Regions from separate parts of the Streptomyces sp. NPDC102283 genome, predicted to be linked through region 1. Evidence: riboswitches for the same ligand, from Rfam matches in the RefSeq annotation. Region 1 holds a riboswitch; each other region holds the start of a gene.
What was found. Region 1 has a riboswitch for cyclic di-AMP ahead of ACIRJT_RS02540 (NlpC/P60 family protein). Riboswitches for the same ligand answer to the same signal wherever they lie in the genome.

Region 1 (3,197 bases):
GTCCGGTAGAAGACGGCGACGTCGCCCGCCTTGGCGTCGCCCGCGTCGGTGAGCCGGTCGATCTCGTCGGCGACGAACTGCGCCTCGTCGTGCTCGGTGTCGGCGACGTAGCCGGTGATGCGGGCGCCGCTGCCGGCGTTGGTCCAGAGGTTCTTGGGGCGGCGGCTCTCGTTGCGCTCGATGACGGCGTTGGCGGCGGAGAGGATCGTCTGTGTGGAGCGGTAGTTCTGCTCCAGCAGGATCGTCGTGGCGCTCGGGTAGTCCTCCTCGAACTGGAGGATGTTGCGGATGGTCGCGCCCCGGAAGGCGTAGATCGACTGGTCCGCGTCGCCCACCACGCACAGCTCGGCGGGTGCGTCGGCCTCCCCGGCCGGGCCGACCAGCTCCCGTACCAGGGTGTACTGGGCGTGGTTGGTGTCCTGGTACTCGTCGACGAGGACGTGGCGGAAGCGGCGGCGGTAGTGCTCGGCGACGTCCGGGAAGGCCTGGAGCAGGTGGACCGTCGTCATGATGATGTCGTCGAAGTCCAGGGCGTTGGCCTCGCGCAGGCGGGCCTGGTAGAGCGCGTACGCCTGGGCCAGGGTCTTCTCGAAACCGTCCGCGGCCTGCCCGGCGAAGGTCTCCTCGTCGATGAGCTCGTTCTTGAGGTTGGAGACCTTGGCGGTGAAGGACTTCGGCGGGAACTGCTTCGGGTCCAGGTCGAGGTCGCGGCAGACCAGGGCCATCAGGCGCTTGGAGTCGGCGGCGTCGTAGATCGAGAACGACGAGGTGAAGCCGAGCTTCTTCGACTCGCGGCGCAGGATGCGGACGCACGCGCTGTGGAAGGTCATGACCCACATGGCGTTGGCGCGGGGGCCGACGAGCTGCTCGACGCGCTCCTTCATCTCGCCCGCGGCCTTGTTGGTGAAGGTGATCGCGAGGATCTGCCCGGGATGCGTCCCGCGCTCGGCCAGCAGATGGGCGATGCGGTGGGTGAGGACCCGGGTCTTGCCGGAGCCGGCCCCGGCGACGATGAGCAGCGGGGACCCGGCGTGCACGACGGCGGCGCGCTGCTCGGTGTTCAGCCCGTCGAGCAGCGCGGCGGGGTCGATCGCCGGGCGGGGGTGACCGTCCCGGTAATACCCGTCCCGGGGCGGCGGAGGCGCGTCGTAGACGCCCTCGAAGAGTCCCTCCGGCACCGCTTCGGGCGCGTGGTCCTCGGGGGGCGGCGGGGGGCCGTCCTCCGCGGACTGGAGGCCGGTCAGGAAACTGTCGTCAAAGAGGCTGCTCATCGCCTCCCGAGTCTAGGCGGCCGGACCGACAACCTTCGGCCGAAGGCGAGAAGGGGCCGCTCGCACCACGCCGCCACCCGTACGCACGGAGACCGGACGTCGACGTTCCGTGAAGGATCGCCCGGTCGGAAGGGGTGCCGGAGCCCTGAACCGGAAAGGTCACGAAAATGTATCGGGCATATCGCTCATCGTCCTTCCCAGCGGTGGGGCCGGTTGGCTAGCGTGCTCGGTCAGGTGGCCCGTACCTCCCTGAGGCGAACCACGCCTGACGGGCGCCTCTGCCGAATCCGTCCTGCCGCCCTGGCGGTTCGGAACCGGGGACCCACACGCGACACCGGGGTGAATCGGTCCGTGCCCTCGCAGCCGGACCGTAGGACAGCCTTCCGTTCCGTCCGAACCCGACAGCTAACCCGGTAGGCGGTCCACGGAAGGAGATGCCGGTCTTGGCATCGCACCGCAAGCCGCGCACGAAGGTGCGCACCACCACCCCCGCCGTCGGGCTGACGACGGTCGCGCTGGCCTCCGTGACGCTGCTCTCCACGCAGAGCGCCACGGCCGCGCCCGCGGAGCCGAAGCCCGGCATCGAGGAAGTCCAGAAGAAGGTCGACGCCCTGTACCGGCAGGCGGGCACCGCGACCCAGGAGTACAACCGGGCCAAGGCAGCCTCCGCGTCCCAGCGGACGAAGGTCGACACGCTGCTCTCCGACGTGGCGAAGCGGACCGAGAAGATCAACGAGGCGCGTCGGGCGCTGGGCTCCTACGCGGCGGCCCAGTACCGCAGTGGCGGCATCACGCCCATGGCGACGTTCTTCCTGGCGGAGAACCCGCAGGGGTACTTCGACCAGAGCCGGATGATGGACCGGGCGACGGAGCGGCAGCAGAAGGCCGTCAGCGATTTCCGTACGCAGCAGGCCTCGGCGGCGAAGAAGCGCGCGGAGGCGGTGAAGAGCCTGGAGACCCTCACCGAGACGCAGGCCACGCTCGCCTCCAGCAAGAAGGACGTGCAGACCAGGCTCACCGAGGCCCGGGGCCTGCTGTCGAGGCTGACCGCCGAGGAGAAGGCGCGGCTGGCGGAGCTGGAGCGCAGACAGGAGGCCGAGGCGAAGGAGAAGGCGGCGAAGCTGGCCGCCCGGCAGGCCGCCGAGGCGAAGGAGAGGGCCGAGGCCGAGGAGAAGGCCCGCGAGGAGGCCGCGAAGGAGTCCGGCGGCGGCTCGGGCACGGGTTCCGGTTCCGGTACGGGCACGGACCCCGGCTCCGGTAACGGTACGGGCACCGGTACGGGCACCGGCTACGCCGCCAAGGCGGAGAAGGTGCTCGCCTTCGCCCGCGCACAGATCGGGAAGCCGTACGTGTGGGGCGCGTCGGGCCCTTCCAGTTACGACTGCTCGGGACTGACGCAGGCGGCGTGGCGGGAGGCGGGCGTGACCCTGCCCCGGACCACCTGGGACCAGGTGGAGGTCGGGACCCGGGTCGCCACGTCCGACCTGAAGCCGGGGGACCTGGTCTTCTTCTACGACGACATCAGCCACGTCGGCATCTACAAGGGCGACGGGATGATGATCCACGCCCCGAAGCCGGGTGCGAACGTGCGCGAGGAGTCGATCTACTCCATGCCGATCTACGGGAGCGTGCGCCCGGCGTAGTACGCGTCGGGGACGGCTTCTCGGCGGCCGCCCCCGGAAAGCCTCAGGTCCAGACCGTGGCGATGAAGATGTTGGCGGCCGTCAGCCCGCCGACGGCGGCGAACGCCCCCTTGTCCACCGTCTCGTCGTCCCGCTTGACGTAGACGAGGGCGAGGATCACGACCAGCAGCGCGAGCTTGATGCCGATCTTGACGTTGTTCACGGTCTGGTCGTCGGCCTGGTTGAGTCCGACCAGGGCGATGCCGGTGACGAGCATGGTCAGCGCGCCGTGCAGCATGGCGGG
Region 2 (3,197 bases), on a different contig from region 1:
TGCTGGTTGTTTCTCGAATCGTCTGCCACAAGCACTTATCCTGCATCGTGCGATGTGACCTACGCGACCGTAATACGGGGTTGACGGGTGGTGAGATAGACCACCCGGTCAGTTTTTGGTAAAGCCGGAATAAGTGGAGGGGCGGTGCGCCGCCGCGCACCGCCCCTCGATCACTCCTCGCCGTGTCCGGTCAGACGGAGACGCCGTGCTGGCGCAGGTACGCGATCGGGTCGACGTCCGAGCCGTAGCTCGGGCCGGTGCGGACCTCGAAGTGCAGGTGCGGGCCGGTGGAGTTGCCGGTGGAGCCGGAGAGACCGATCTGCTGGCCGCCGGTGACGGTCTGGCCGACGGAGACGTTGAGCGAGGACTGGTGGGCGTACTGGGAGTACATGCCGTCCTCGTGCTGGATGACGACCTCGTTGCCGTAGGAGCCGCTGTTGCCGGCCGAGACCACGGTGCCCGGGCCGATGGCGAGTACGGGGGTGCCGGAGGCGGCCTGGAAGTCCGAGCCGGTGTGGTAGCCGCTGGACCAGCTGGCGCCGGAAGCCCGGTACTGGGTGGTGACGTTGGCACTGGCCAGCGGGGCGGACCAGCCGGAGCCGGTGGCCTCGGAGGAGCCGGTCCGCGACGGGCTGCCGGAGCCCTCGGAGTCGTCGGCGGAGACGGTGTCCGCCTTCGGGGCCTCCTTCGGGGCGGCCTTCGGCGCCGGTTCGGCCTTCTTCGGCGCCGCGGACTTCTCGGCCGGGGCGGAGCCCTTGGCGCCGAGGGTCAGCTTCATGCCCGGGTGGATCAGGCCGGGGTTCTCGCCGACGGTGGAGCGGTTGTCCTGGTACAGCTTCTCCCACCCGCCCTTGAGCTGGTGCTCGGCCGCGATCTTCGCCAGGTAGTCGCCGGAGACGACGGCGTACGTCTTCGGGGCGGCGTTCGACGCGGTGGGGGCGGCGGCCGGGGCGGTGTGCGCGGCGGCGACCGAGGCGGCGGCGGGCTTCACGGCCGGGGCGGCCTGGTCCGCGGCGCTCGCCACGGTGGCGCCGATGAGCGGCAGGACGAGTGCGGCGCCGCCGGTCCCTGCGACGAGGACGCCGCGGGAGATCGGGCCGGACTTCGAACGACGGTGCTTACCCTTTGCGGGCATGGGATGGTCCTCTCCGGCGCCTGCGAGGTGAGCTGTCGGGTTCGGGCTGGAGATGCCCTGTCGCGTTGCGGCGACTTCACCCCGAGCCGGTCCGGATCGCTCCGGATCGGCGGCTTACCTGGTTCCCCCGCTCCTGCCACGCGTTTGTGGGTGGGTGCGAATTCCGGGCGGCGGCAGGATTAGGCGGTCCGTCCGGATTGCGGCGACCGTAAACGAGTCAGGACGAGCGGAACAAGCCATCGGTTGCCCGCCGGAATCATCGATTCAATATCGCTCCGGAATTCCCGTCACACTCCGTGGATTACGGATCTTGGATTTCCGTGCGGGCAACGGGAATACCCCGGGGCGCGCTCACCACGGACCGTCACGGATATGATCCCGCTCACCTCCGGAATCCCATCTCCCCCATTAGCGGGGCATGTTCTGCGAAATGCACCAATACGGACATGCGGTCTGCCTCGCTTCTGACGCCAGGTCAGACCGGTCGCCTCGACACCCGCACCGGGGCGCGCGACCGTGATGATTTTCCGTCTAATCGATGTCGTATCGTCACGGGAGCGCCCTCGCCGGCGAGCCGCGCCGACGCCAGAGACCCCAGGAGTGACCGTGACGCAGCAGGTGCCGCAGGTCCCGCCGACAGAGACCGTGCTGACCGGAGTCCGCAACTTCCGCGACGTGGGCGGGCTCCCCACCGCGGACGGGCGGCGCACCGCCTTCGGGCGGCTCTACCGGAGCGGCCACCTGGCCCACGCCACCGCCGAGGACGCGGCCTTCCTCGGCGGGCTCGGGCTGCACACGATCTTCGACTTCCGCCACTCCGCCGACCACCGGCTCGACGGGTACGACATCGAGCTGGCCGGTGTCCGCAATGTCAGCATTCCGCTCTCGGACCCGGCCGACGGCGCGGAGTTCTGGCGGCTGGTGAGCGACGGAAACATCGAGCAGTTGCGCTCGGTCCTCGCGAACGGCAAGGGCGCCGACCGCATGATCCGGATGTATCGCGCGACGATCGAGGAGCGCACCGCCGAGCACAGCCGGGTGCTGCACTCCCTGGCCGAGGACAGCGTCCCCGCCCTGATGCACTGCGCGGCGGGGAAGGACCGGGCCGGTCTCTCGATCGCGGTCGCCCTGCTGGCGGTCGGCGTCGAGCCGGAGGCGATCGAGGAGGACTACCTCAAGTCCGACGACCTCCACCGCCGCTACGCCGTGAAGCGCTCCGAGGCGTCCGGCACCGGGATGTCGCCCGAGGTGCTGGAGCTGCTGGACCCGCTCTTCGGGGCGCGGCCCGCCTACCTCGCGGCGGCCTTCGCGACCATCGAGGAGAACTGGGGAACGACGGACCGCTACCTCTCGGAGGGACTGAAGGTCTCCCCCGAGACCCGGGAGCGGCTGCGTGAGCGCCTGCTCGACCAGGGCTGACCCGAACGGCGAGCGATCCGTCCGGGGCGGGCGGTCGTCCGTCCGACCGCGTCACTTGCTCCCGGCCACCACGAAGAGCAGGTAGAGGAAGCCCGCGATGACGTGGCCGGCCACCAGGTAGGCGAAGAGGCGGATGACAACACCGCGCGGCATCCGCTTCTCCTGCGGGTCCTCGTTCGGGCGGCGGCCGGGGCCCAGCGGGTCGTAGTGCTCGGAATCGGACATGACGGTCCTCTCTGTCGGCCTCGCGGCCGGTGGAGCGAAGGATGGAGCCGGCCGGGGCAGCCGGTTCAGCGCGCGTGGAGGGCGTTGCCGAGGCACAGCTCGGCGGCGGGGCTCTGCAGCAGGGAGTGGACGAAGAGCAGCTCCGCGCCGCAGCGGTCGACGGCCGCGATCCGGTGCGGGGTGAGCGAGTCGAAGTGGGCGCTGTCGCCGGGTTCGAGGTCGTGGACGGTGTCGCCGAGGCCGATCCGCAGCCGCCCCTCCAGGACGTACAGCCACTCCTCGCCGGGATGGACCCGGACCAGGTCGCCCTGGGCCCCGTACGGAACGCGCACCCGCAGCGCCTGCATCGCGCGGCCGGACCCACCGGCCTGCCGGTACATCCAGCCGTCGGCCTCCGCCCCCTCGAAGCCTCCGCCGC
Region 3 (3,197 bases), on a different contig from region 1:
GCTCCTACGCCGCGGCCCTGCTGGCCGCCGGGGCGAAGGGGCGCCGACATGCGCTGCCGGGCGCGCGGGTAGTCATTCAGCAGCCCGCGATGGAGGAGCCGATGCGGGGCCAGCCGTCCGACCTGGAGATTCACGCGCGCGAACTGGTGCGCACCCGCGAGATGTTCGCGGCCATGCTGGTCCGGGACACGGGCCGGACCGCGGAGCAGATCACCGCCGACATCGAGCGCGACACCATCCTCGACGCCGAGGCCGCCCTCGCCCACGGGCTGGTCGACCACGTCGTGGAGAGCCGCTGACTCTCCCGGTCGCCGTACGACGCGAGGTGAAACGCCGATGGAGCCACCCGATTTCCCACCGCTGCCCGCACTGACCCGGGCCGAGGGCGAGTTCGTCGACTGCTATCTGGCCGTGCTCGACCAGGTGGGCCGGATCAATCCGGCCCATGGCAGCGACACCTACAGCGCACTGCGGGCCGCCCAGGCCCTGGCCTCCCGGGCGGCGGCCCTGCGCGAAGCCCTGGCCCTGATGCACGAGCGCGGCGAGTCGCGGATCCACGCCGCCACCCTGGCGCGGGCCCTGCGCGTCCTGGACGGGGAGCGCAGGGCGGGCCGGGTCGCGATGCCGCCGCCCGTGAACTGACCGGCCCCGCGCACGGGGAGCGCCATACGGGAGCGGACCGGTCGGAGCCGCGCACGACACGCCCGGTCCCGGGACCGATTCGCCTCGCTCGTTCGGCGTAGGCGATCACCCGCACGAGCGACGGCTCAACTTGCGTTCGACGCACGGTCCGTACTCGAAAAGCACCCTTTCGTCGCTGGTACGAGGGTGTGCGCCCGGCTCGCGGGCGAGCGCGAATCCGACCTGTCCACCCGAATGGATCAGTGGTGAGGAGACTCACAAACCGCTGTTTCAGCTCGGAAATCCGGCACCGGGTGAGTCAAGATCCCTGGGACGACAAGCCCCCGCCACCGCGGCGGGGCGGTCCGGGCGGACGCCGAGTCCTGCCGCCGCCCGGATGACTGGTCGACAGGAGTGGATCGGCAGGAGTGGAGGACCCGAGCACAACGGGCCGACCGGGAGACCGGGAAGCCCTCGGGGTGAAGCCGCGTCAGCGGCCGGGCGACTTCGCCAGCCCGAACCCGACAGGTCATCCTTCACAGGCGGCTGACGAAGGGTTGCGCATGTCTGCGCAGGTTCATGTCCCGTCTCTGTTCGCCCGGGTCGGCACGGCCTCGGTACTCACCCTGGCCGTGACGTCCTCGATGCTGGCGCCCGGTCTGGTGAACGACGCCGAGGCCGCCACCCACTCGACGAAGGCGCTGAAGGTCGCCGCGTCGAAGAAGGGGGCTCCCTACAAGTACGGAGCGGCCGGTCCCAGCCGCTTCGACTGTTCGGGGCTGACGGTCTATTCGTTCAAGAAGGCCGGCAAGAAGCTTCCCCGCACGGCACAGCAGCAGTACAACAAGACCCGTCACATCGGGAAGTCGCAGCGCAAACGCGGTGACCTCGTCTTCTTCCATTCGGGGCGCAGCGTCTACCACGTGGGCATCTACGCCGGGGCCGGGAAGATCTGGCACTCCCCCAAATCGGGGGACGTGGTGAGACTGGCCAAGATCTGGTCCAAGAGCGTCTGGTACGGACGGGTCCGCTGACCCGCCGACCGGACGCTCTTCCCGTGCGGACGGCCCCGCCCGTCCCCGGGGCCGCCCGCGGCGCGCTCAGCGCAGCAGCGGGCCGGTGACCAGCGCCAGTCCCAGACCGGTGAGCGCCACCCCGCTGCCGCCCTCGATGGCGCGGGCGGTACGCGGGCGGCGCAGCCACCGGCCCAGCCGGTCCACGAGCAGGGCGACGGCCGGGAACCAGATCAGCGCCAGCACCACCACCAGGGCCGCGAGCAGCAGGGTCCTGGGCAGCGGCGGCTGACCGTGGGGCACGAACTGCGGCAGCAGGCTGAGGAAGAGGACCGGGGCCTTCGGGTTGAGCGCGTTGGTCAGGAACCCCTGGCGCAGCGCGCGTCCGAGCTCCCTGGGCGCGGGCCGCTCCGGCTCGCCCTCCCTCGTACCGGAGGGTGAGCCGGAGCTGTCCTGCGGGGGCCGGCGGCGGATCGCGTACAGCGCGCTGATCCCGAGGTAGAGCACGTACGCGCCGCCGAGCAGCTGGACGGTGCGGAAGAGCACCGGCATGGTCACCAGCACCGCGGCGAGTCCGGCGACCGCGAGCGCGGTGTGCACCAGCAGCCCTCCGGCGACGCCGAGCGCGGTGGCCAGGCCCGCGGTGCGCGAGGCCAGGGCGTTGCGTACGACGACGGTGAAGTCGGCGCCGGGCAGCGCGACCATCCCGGCGGCGACCCCGGTGAAGGCGATCAGTTGTGCGTCCATGGGTCCACCTTGGACCGGCGGAGCCATTAGCGTGTACTTGCAATCTTCTGGGTCTGCCTAAAGGAACGCTTCATGTACGACCCGACACGGCTCGCGGCGCTCGTGGCGGTCGCGGAGGCCGGATCGATCACCCGGGCCGCCGCCCGCCTGGGCTACACCGCGCCCGCGCTCTCCCAGCAGCTGGCCAAACTGGAGCGGGAGACCGGGGCGGTGCTGCTGGTGCGCCACCACCGTGGGGCGCGGCTGACGGCGGCGGGCGAGCTGCTGGCGGGCCGGGCCCGGCGGGTCCTGGACGAGCTGGACCAGGCGCGGCACGAGCTGGCGCGACTGGCCGGGCTCTCGGGCGGCAGGCTGCGCGTGGGGACGTTCACGACGGCCGGGATCCATCTGCTGCCGCCGGTCCTGAGCGCGTTCCGGCGGGCCCATCCGGAGGTCGAGCTGGCCGTCGCCGACTACGAACCGCCCGGCGGGATCGCGGCAGTGGTCGCGGGCGAGGTGGACCTCGCCCTGACCCACGCGTACGAACCGGCGGCGGCCGAGCCCCCGTCGGCGGGCGTCCTGGTCGAACCCCTGCTGGTCGAGGAGCTGGTGCTGGTCACCTCGGTGGGCCATCGGCTCTCCGAGGGCACCGGGCGGCTGCCGGTCGGCGAGCTGGCGGGGCGGCCGCTGATCAGCAGCGCGCCCTCCCATCCGCCCCGGCGCGGGGTCGAGAACGCGCTCGCCGAGGCCGGGGCGACGCCCGCCGTGGTCTGCGAGTCGCCCGGCTACGCGTTGGTGTGCGCGCTGGTCAGCGCGGGGCTCGGGGTGGCGGTGGTA
Region 4 (3,197 bases), on a different contig from region 1:
ACGGCGAGGACGGCCTTCTCGACGCCCTTGCCCATGTAGCGGTTGGGGTCACCGTCGCGAAGCTCAATGGCCTCGAACGCACCGGTGGAGGCGCCGGACGGAACAGCAGCACGGCCCGTGCTGCCGTCGTCGAGGCCAACCTCGACCTCGACCGTGGGGTTGCCGCGGGAGTCGAGGATTTCCCTGGCTACGACGACGTCGATGGACGGCACGAGGCATCTCCTTCTGGGATCTGACACTGGTTGTGCAGGGTCACTGTGGCCTTGCGGCACGAGCCTATCGGGCCCGGCCGCGTCGGCCAGCCGACCGCCCGCCTCCTGGGACGAAAAAGGACCCAAGGGCCTGCATCACGGGACAAAACTCTAGAAATCTACTGAGCGGTAACAACAAGAGGTGAACGAATACGAGTCCACGGGCCTCCGCCTCCCACGAAGAACCCGGCCCGGCGCGCTGGGGGGACGAGCGCGCCGGGCCGGGAAGCCGTGCGAGGGGAAGTGCCGCCGGACGCTTCCCCTCCGGGGAGGAGAGACGGCGATTACTTCAGGTGGAGCTGCTGGCCCGGGAAGATCAGGTCCGCGTCCTTGACGATGTCGTCGTTGAGGTCGAAGAGCTTGCTCCAGCCGCCCTTGACGCCCTCCGCCCCGGCGATGGTGCTCAGGGTGTCGCCGGCCTCGACCTTGTACTCGCCGTCGCCCTTCTGGACCTTCTCGCCGGTCGGGGTGGTGACGGTCTTCTTGCTCTCGGCCTTCTTCTCGGCCTGCGGAGCGGTGCGCTGCTCGGAGCGCGTGGTGGGCTGCTCGGCCTGGCGCTCGGGCTGGGCCTGCTCGGGCTTGCTCTCGCCGGAGCCGGAGCCGGTGTTCACGCCCGGGTCCACACCGTCGTTGGTGAGGCCGCCGGCGCCAGCGCAGGCCCAGGCGCCCGGGCCCTGCAGGTCGAGAAGCTTCTCGGCGGTGGCGATCTGCTGGTCCTTGGAGGCCAGGTCGGCACGGGAGGCGTACTGCGTACCGCCGGCGGCGGCCCAGCTGGACTGCGAGAACTGCAGTCCGCCGTAGTAGCCGTTGCCGGTGTTGATGGACCAGTTGCCACCGGACTCGCACTGGGCGACGGCGTCCCAGGTCTCGACGGAGGCGGCGGAAGCGTTGGTCGCGCCCATCAGCGGGACGGCGATGGCGGCGCCGGTGACACCCGCGAGGGTGGCGATGCGGGTGGCCTTGGACGGGCGGCGGTGCTTGCCCTTGCTGTTCAGCAGCATGGAACGAATCTCCTCACCGACGCCTACGAGGTGAGCTGTCGGGTTCGGGCTGATGAGTTGCCCGGTCGCACGGTGCTGCTCGCGACTTCACCCCAAGCCGTTCCCGTACGTCCTCGTCGGTCTCGACGAGGCGTCCGGACCCGGCGGCCTACCTGGGTCCCCCGCTCCTGCCTACGGCGCTTACGCGTCTGTTCCCTTCGACCGACGGCAGGATTCGGCGTGACGGTCGACGGGGCCCGCGGTGCGAGCGGTTCCGACCGTAAACACAGGCAACCCCGACATTCAAAGATGGACATAGGGGGCAATCAACCCGAACTCGCGGTGGCCTGCGGGCCGTTTCCGCAGGTGGGGGGCGATACGCCCGGACCGGCCGGACGAAAAGCGCCAGTTGAAGCAAAGAGACCCATGTCTCACTTACGCAAAAGTGGACATAGGTCTCTTAACTGCCCCGATTTTCGGGGGGTTTTCCCGAATTCGATCAGTTGGCGGCGGGCGCCCCGGCGGACGCCCCGGCACCCTCCGGCGCCGCCTTGTCCGCACTCTTGTCCGCGCTCCTGTCCGCATCCCGGTCCAGGCCCAGTTCCAGGTTCTGGCCGGGCAGGATCAGGTCCGGGTCGGAGCCCAGGAGGCCCTTGTTCGCCTCGTACAGGCCGGTCCAGCCGCCGGGGATCTCCTGCGCGTCGGCGATCGCCCAGAGGTTGTCGCCGGGCCGCACCGTGTACCCGCCGGAGGCCGCAGCGCCGCCGTCCCGCGCGTCGCCGTCACCGCGCGAGGCGTGCCGGCCGGATTCGCGGGGGCCGTCCGTCCGGCCCGCGTCGGCCTCCTCGGGCGCGGGGGCGCCCCGGTGCTTGCCCGCCCTGCCGTCCTCGCCCGCCGAGGCGTCGGGGACCGTGGAGGGGTCCGAGGCGTCGGGGGCGGGCGGGACGGAGGGCGTCACCGAGGAGTCGGGGCGCTCACTCCCCTTCTCCGCGCCACCACTGCCACCCTTGTCCGCCTCGTCACCCTTCTCACCCTTGCCGGATTCATCAGCTTCTCCGGACTTGCCGGATTCACCCGTTTCGCCGGGTGCGTCCGCTTCACCGGTCGGGCCGGTCGTCGGGTCGGCCGAGGGGTCCGCCGACGGATCGGCGGACGGGTCCGCGGACGGCGAGGTGCCCGGGTCGACGCCCGGCAGGCCGCCGTCCAGTGCGAGGCCGGAGATGACGGCGCAGCTGGGCCACGCCTTCGGGCCCTGGTCGTCCAGCACCTTCTCGGCCACCGAGATCTGCTGCGAGCGGCTGGCGAGGTCGGCGCGGGGTGCGAACGCCGTCCCGCCGTACGCCGACCAGGTCTCCTGCGAGAACTGGAGCCCGCCGTAGTAGCCGTTGCCGAGATCGGCGCTCCACATGCCGCCGCTCTCGCACTCGGCGACCCGGTCCCAGGTGGTGGCCTCGGCGGCCTGCGCGCCGCCTGCGCCGAGCAGCGGGATGGCGATGGCCGATCCCGTCACGCCTGCGGCGACGATGATGGCGGGTGCCTGACGAGGGCGGCGGTGTCTGCCGTTCGCGGAGCCCATGGGTATGCCTTCCGTGCGACTGACAAGCGAGTGACCTGGGCGCCGCGCAGCGGATTCCGTGCCGGACTCCGTGTCTGCTTCGGCGCACAGGTGACGCGTGAGCAAGGTGCGACCGACGCGTCGAACCGTGAACCTAGCGGGACTCGAACGTGTGTCACAAGTCGATGCAGCGCAGATCACGTGAAAGTCACAGAGTTGACACTGTGTCACTTTTTTCGGATCGGCTACCCGGTTCGAACTCGACCGGAAGAGTGCGCAGACCACGCATGATGAGCCCGCCACGCCAGCGCAAATCGCCAGCTTCTCCTGCAAGTCGCAGGTCAGGAAGGCGTCTCAACAGCGTGGCCAGCGCGGTCTGGCCCTCCAGCCTGGCCAGCGGCGCTCCCAGGC

Region 2: another riboswitch for cyclic di-AMP. It lies ahead of ACIRJT_RS36110 (peptidoglycan DD-metalloendopeptidase family protein); the one in region 1 lies ahead of ACIRJT_RS02540 (NlpC/P60 family protein).
Region 3: another riboswitch for cyclic di-AMP. It lies ahead of ACIRJT_RS32890 (C40 family peptidase); the one in region 1 lies ahead of ACIRJT_RS02540 (NlpC/P60 family protein).
Region 4: another riboswitch for cyclic di-AMP. It lies ahead of ACIRJT_RS13185 (transglycosylase family protein); the one in region 1 lies ahead of ACIRJT_RS02540 (NlpC/P60 family protein).

Annotation. Positions count from the first base shown of each region.
Region 1 is NZ_JBIWLQ010000001.1:507,983-511,179, reverse strand. Features, by position in the region: gene pcrA (DNA helicase PcrA) at 1-1,271, opposite strand, end outside; cyclic di-AMP (ydaO/yuaA leader) riboswitch at 1,541-1,707, shown strand; gene ACIRJT_RS02540 (NlpC/P60 family protein) at 1,706-2,914, shown strand; gene ACIRJT_RS02535 (hypothetical protein) at 2,958-3,197, opposite strand, start outside.
Region 2 is NZ_JBIWLQ010000028.1:55,112-58,308, forward strand. Features, by position in the region: gene ACIRJT_RS36105 (SGNH/GDSL hydrolase family protein) at 1-29, opposite strand, end outside; gene ACIRJT_RS36110 (peptidoglycan DD-metalloendopeptidase family protein) at 191-1,135, opposite strand; cyclic di-AMP (ydaO/yuaA leader) riboswitch at 1,140-1,298, opposite strand; gene ACIRJT_RS36115 (tyrosine-protein phosphatase) at 1,742-2,554, shown strand; gene ACIRJT_RS36120 (DUF6126 family protein) at 2,606-2,779, opposite strand; gene ACIRJT_RS36125 (helix-turn-helix domain-containing protein) at 2,845-3,197, opposite strand, start outside.
Region 3 is NZ_JBIWLQ010000023.1:9,281-12,477, forward strand. Features, by position in the region: gene ACIRJT_RS32880 (ATP-dependent Clp protease proteolytic subunit) at 1-299, shown strand, start outside; gene ACIRJT_RS32885 (hypothetical protein) at 337-642, shown strand; cyclic di-AMP (ydaO/yuaA leader) riboswitch at 996-1,181, shown strand; gene ACIRJT_RS32890 (C40 family peptidase) at 1,185-1,655, shown strand; gene ACIRJT_RS32895 (LysE family translocator) at 1,722-2,381, opposite strand; gene ACIRJT_RS32900 (LysR family transcriptional regulator) at 2,454-3,197, shown strand, end outside.
Region 4 is NZ_JBIWLQ010000005.1:383,858-387,054, reverse strand. Features, by position in the region: gene eno (phosphopyruvate hydratase) at 1-212, opposite strand, end outside; gene ACIRJT_RS13185 (transglycosylase family protein) at 536-1,252, opposite strand; cyclic di-AMP (ydaO/yuaA leader) riboswitch at 1,258-1,441, opposite strand; gene ACIRJT_RS13180 (transglycosylase family protein) at 1,731-2,807, opposite strand; gene ACIRJT_RS13175 (cytochrome P450) at 2,995-3,197, opposite strand, start outside.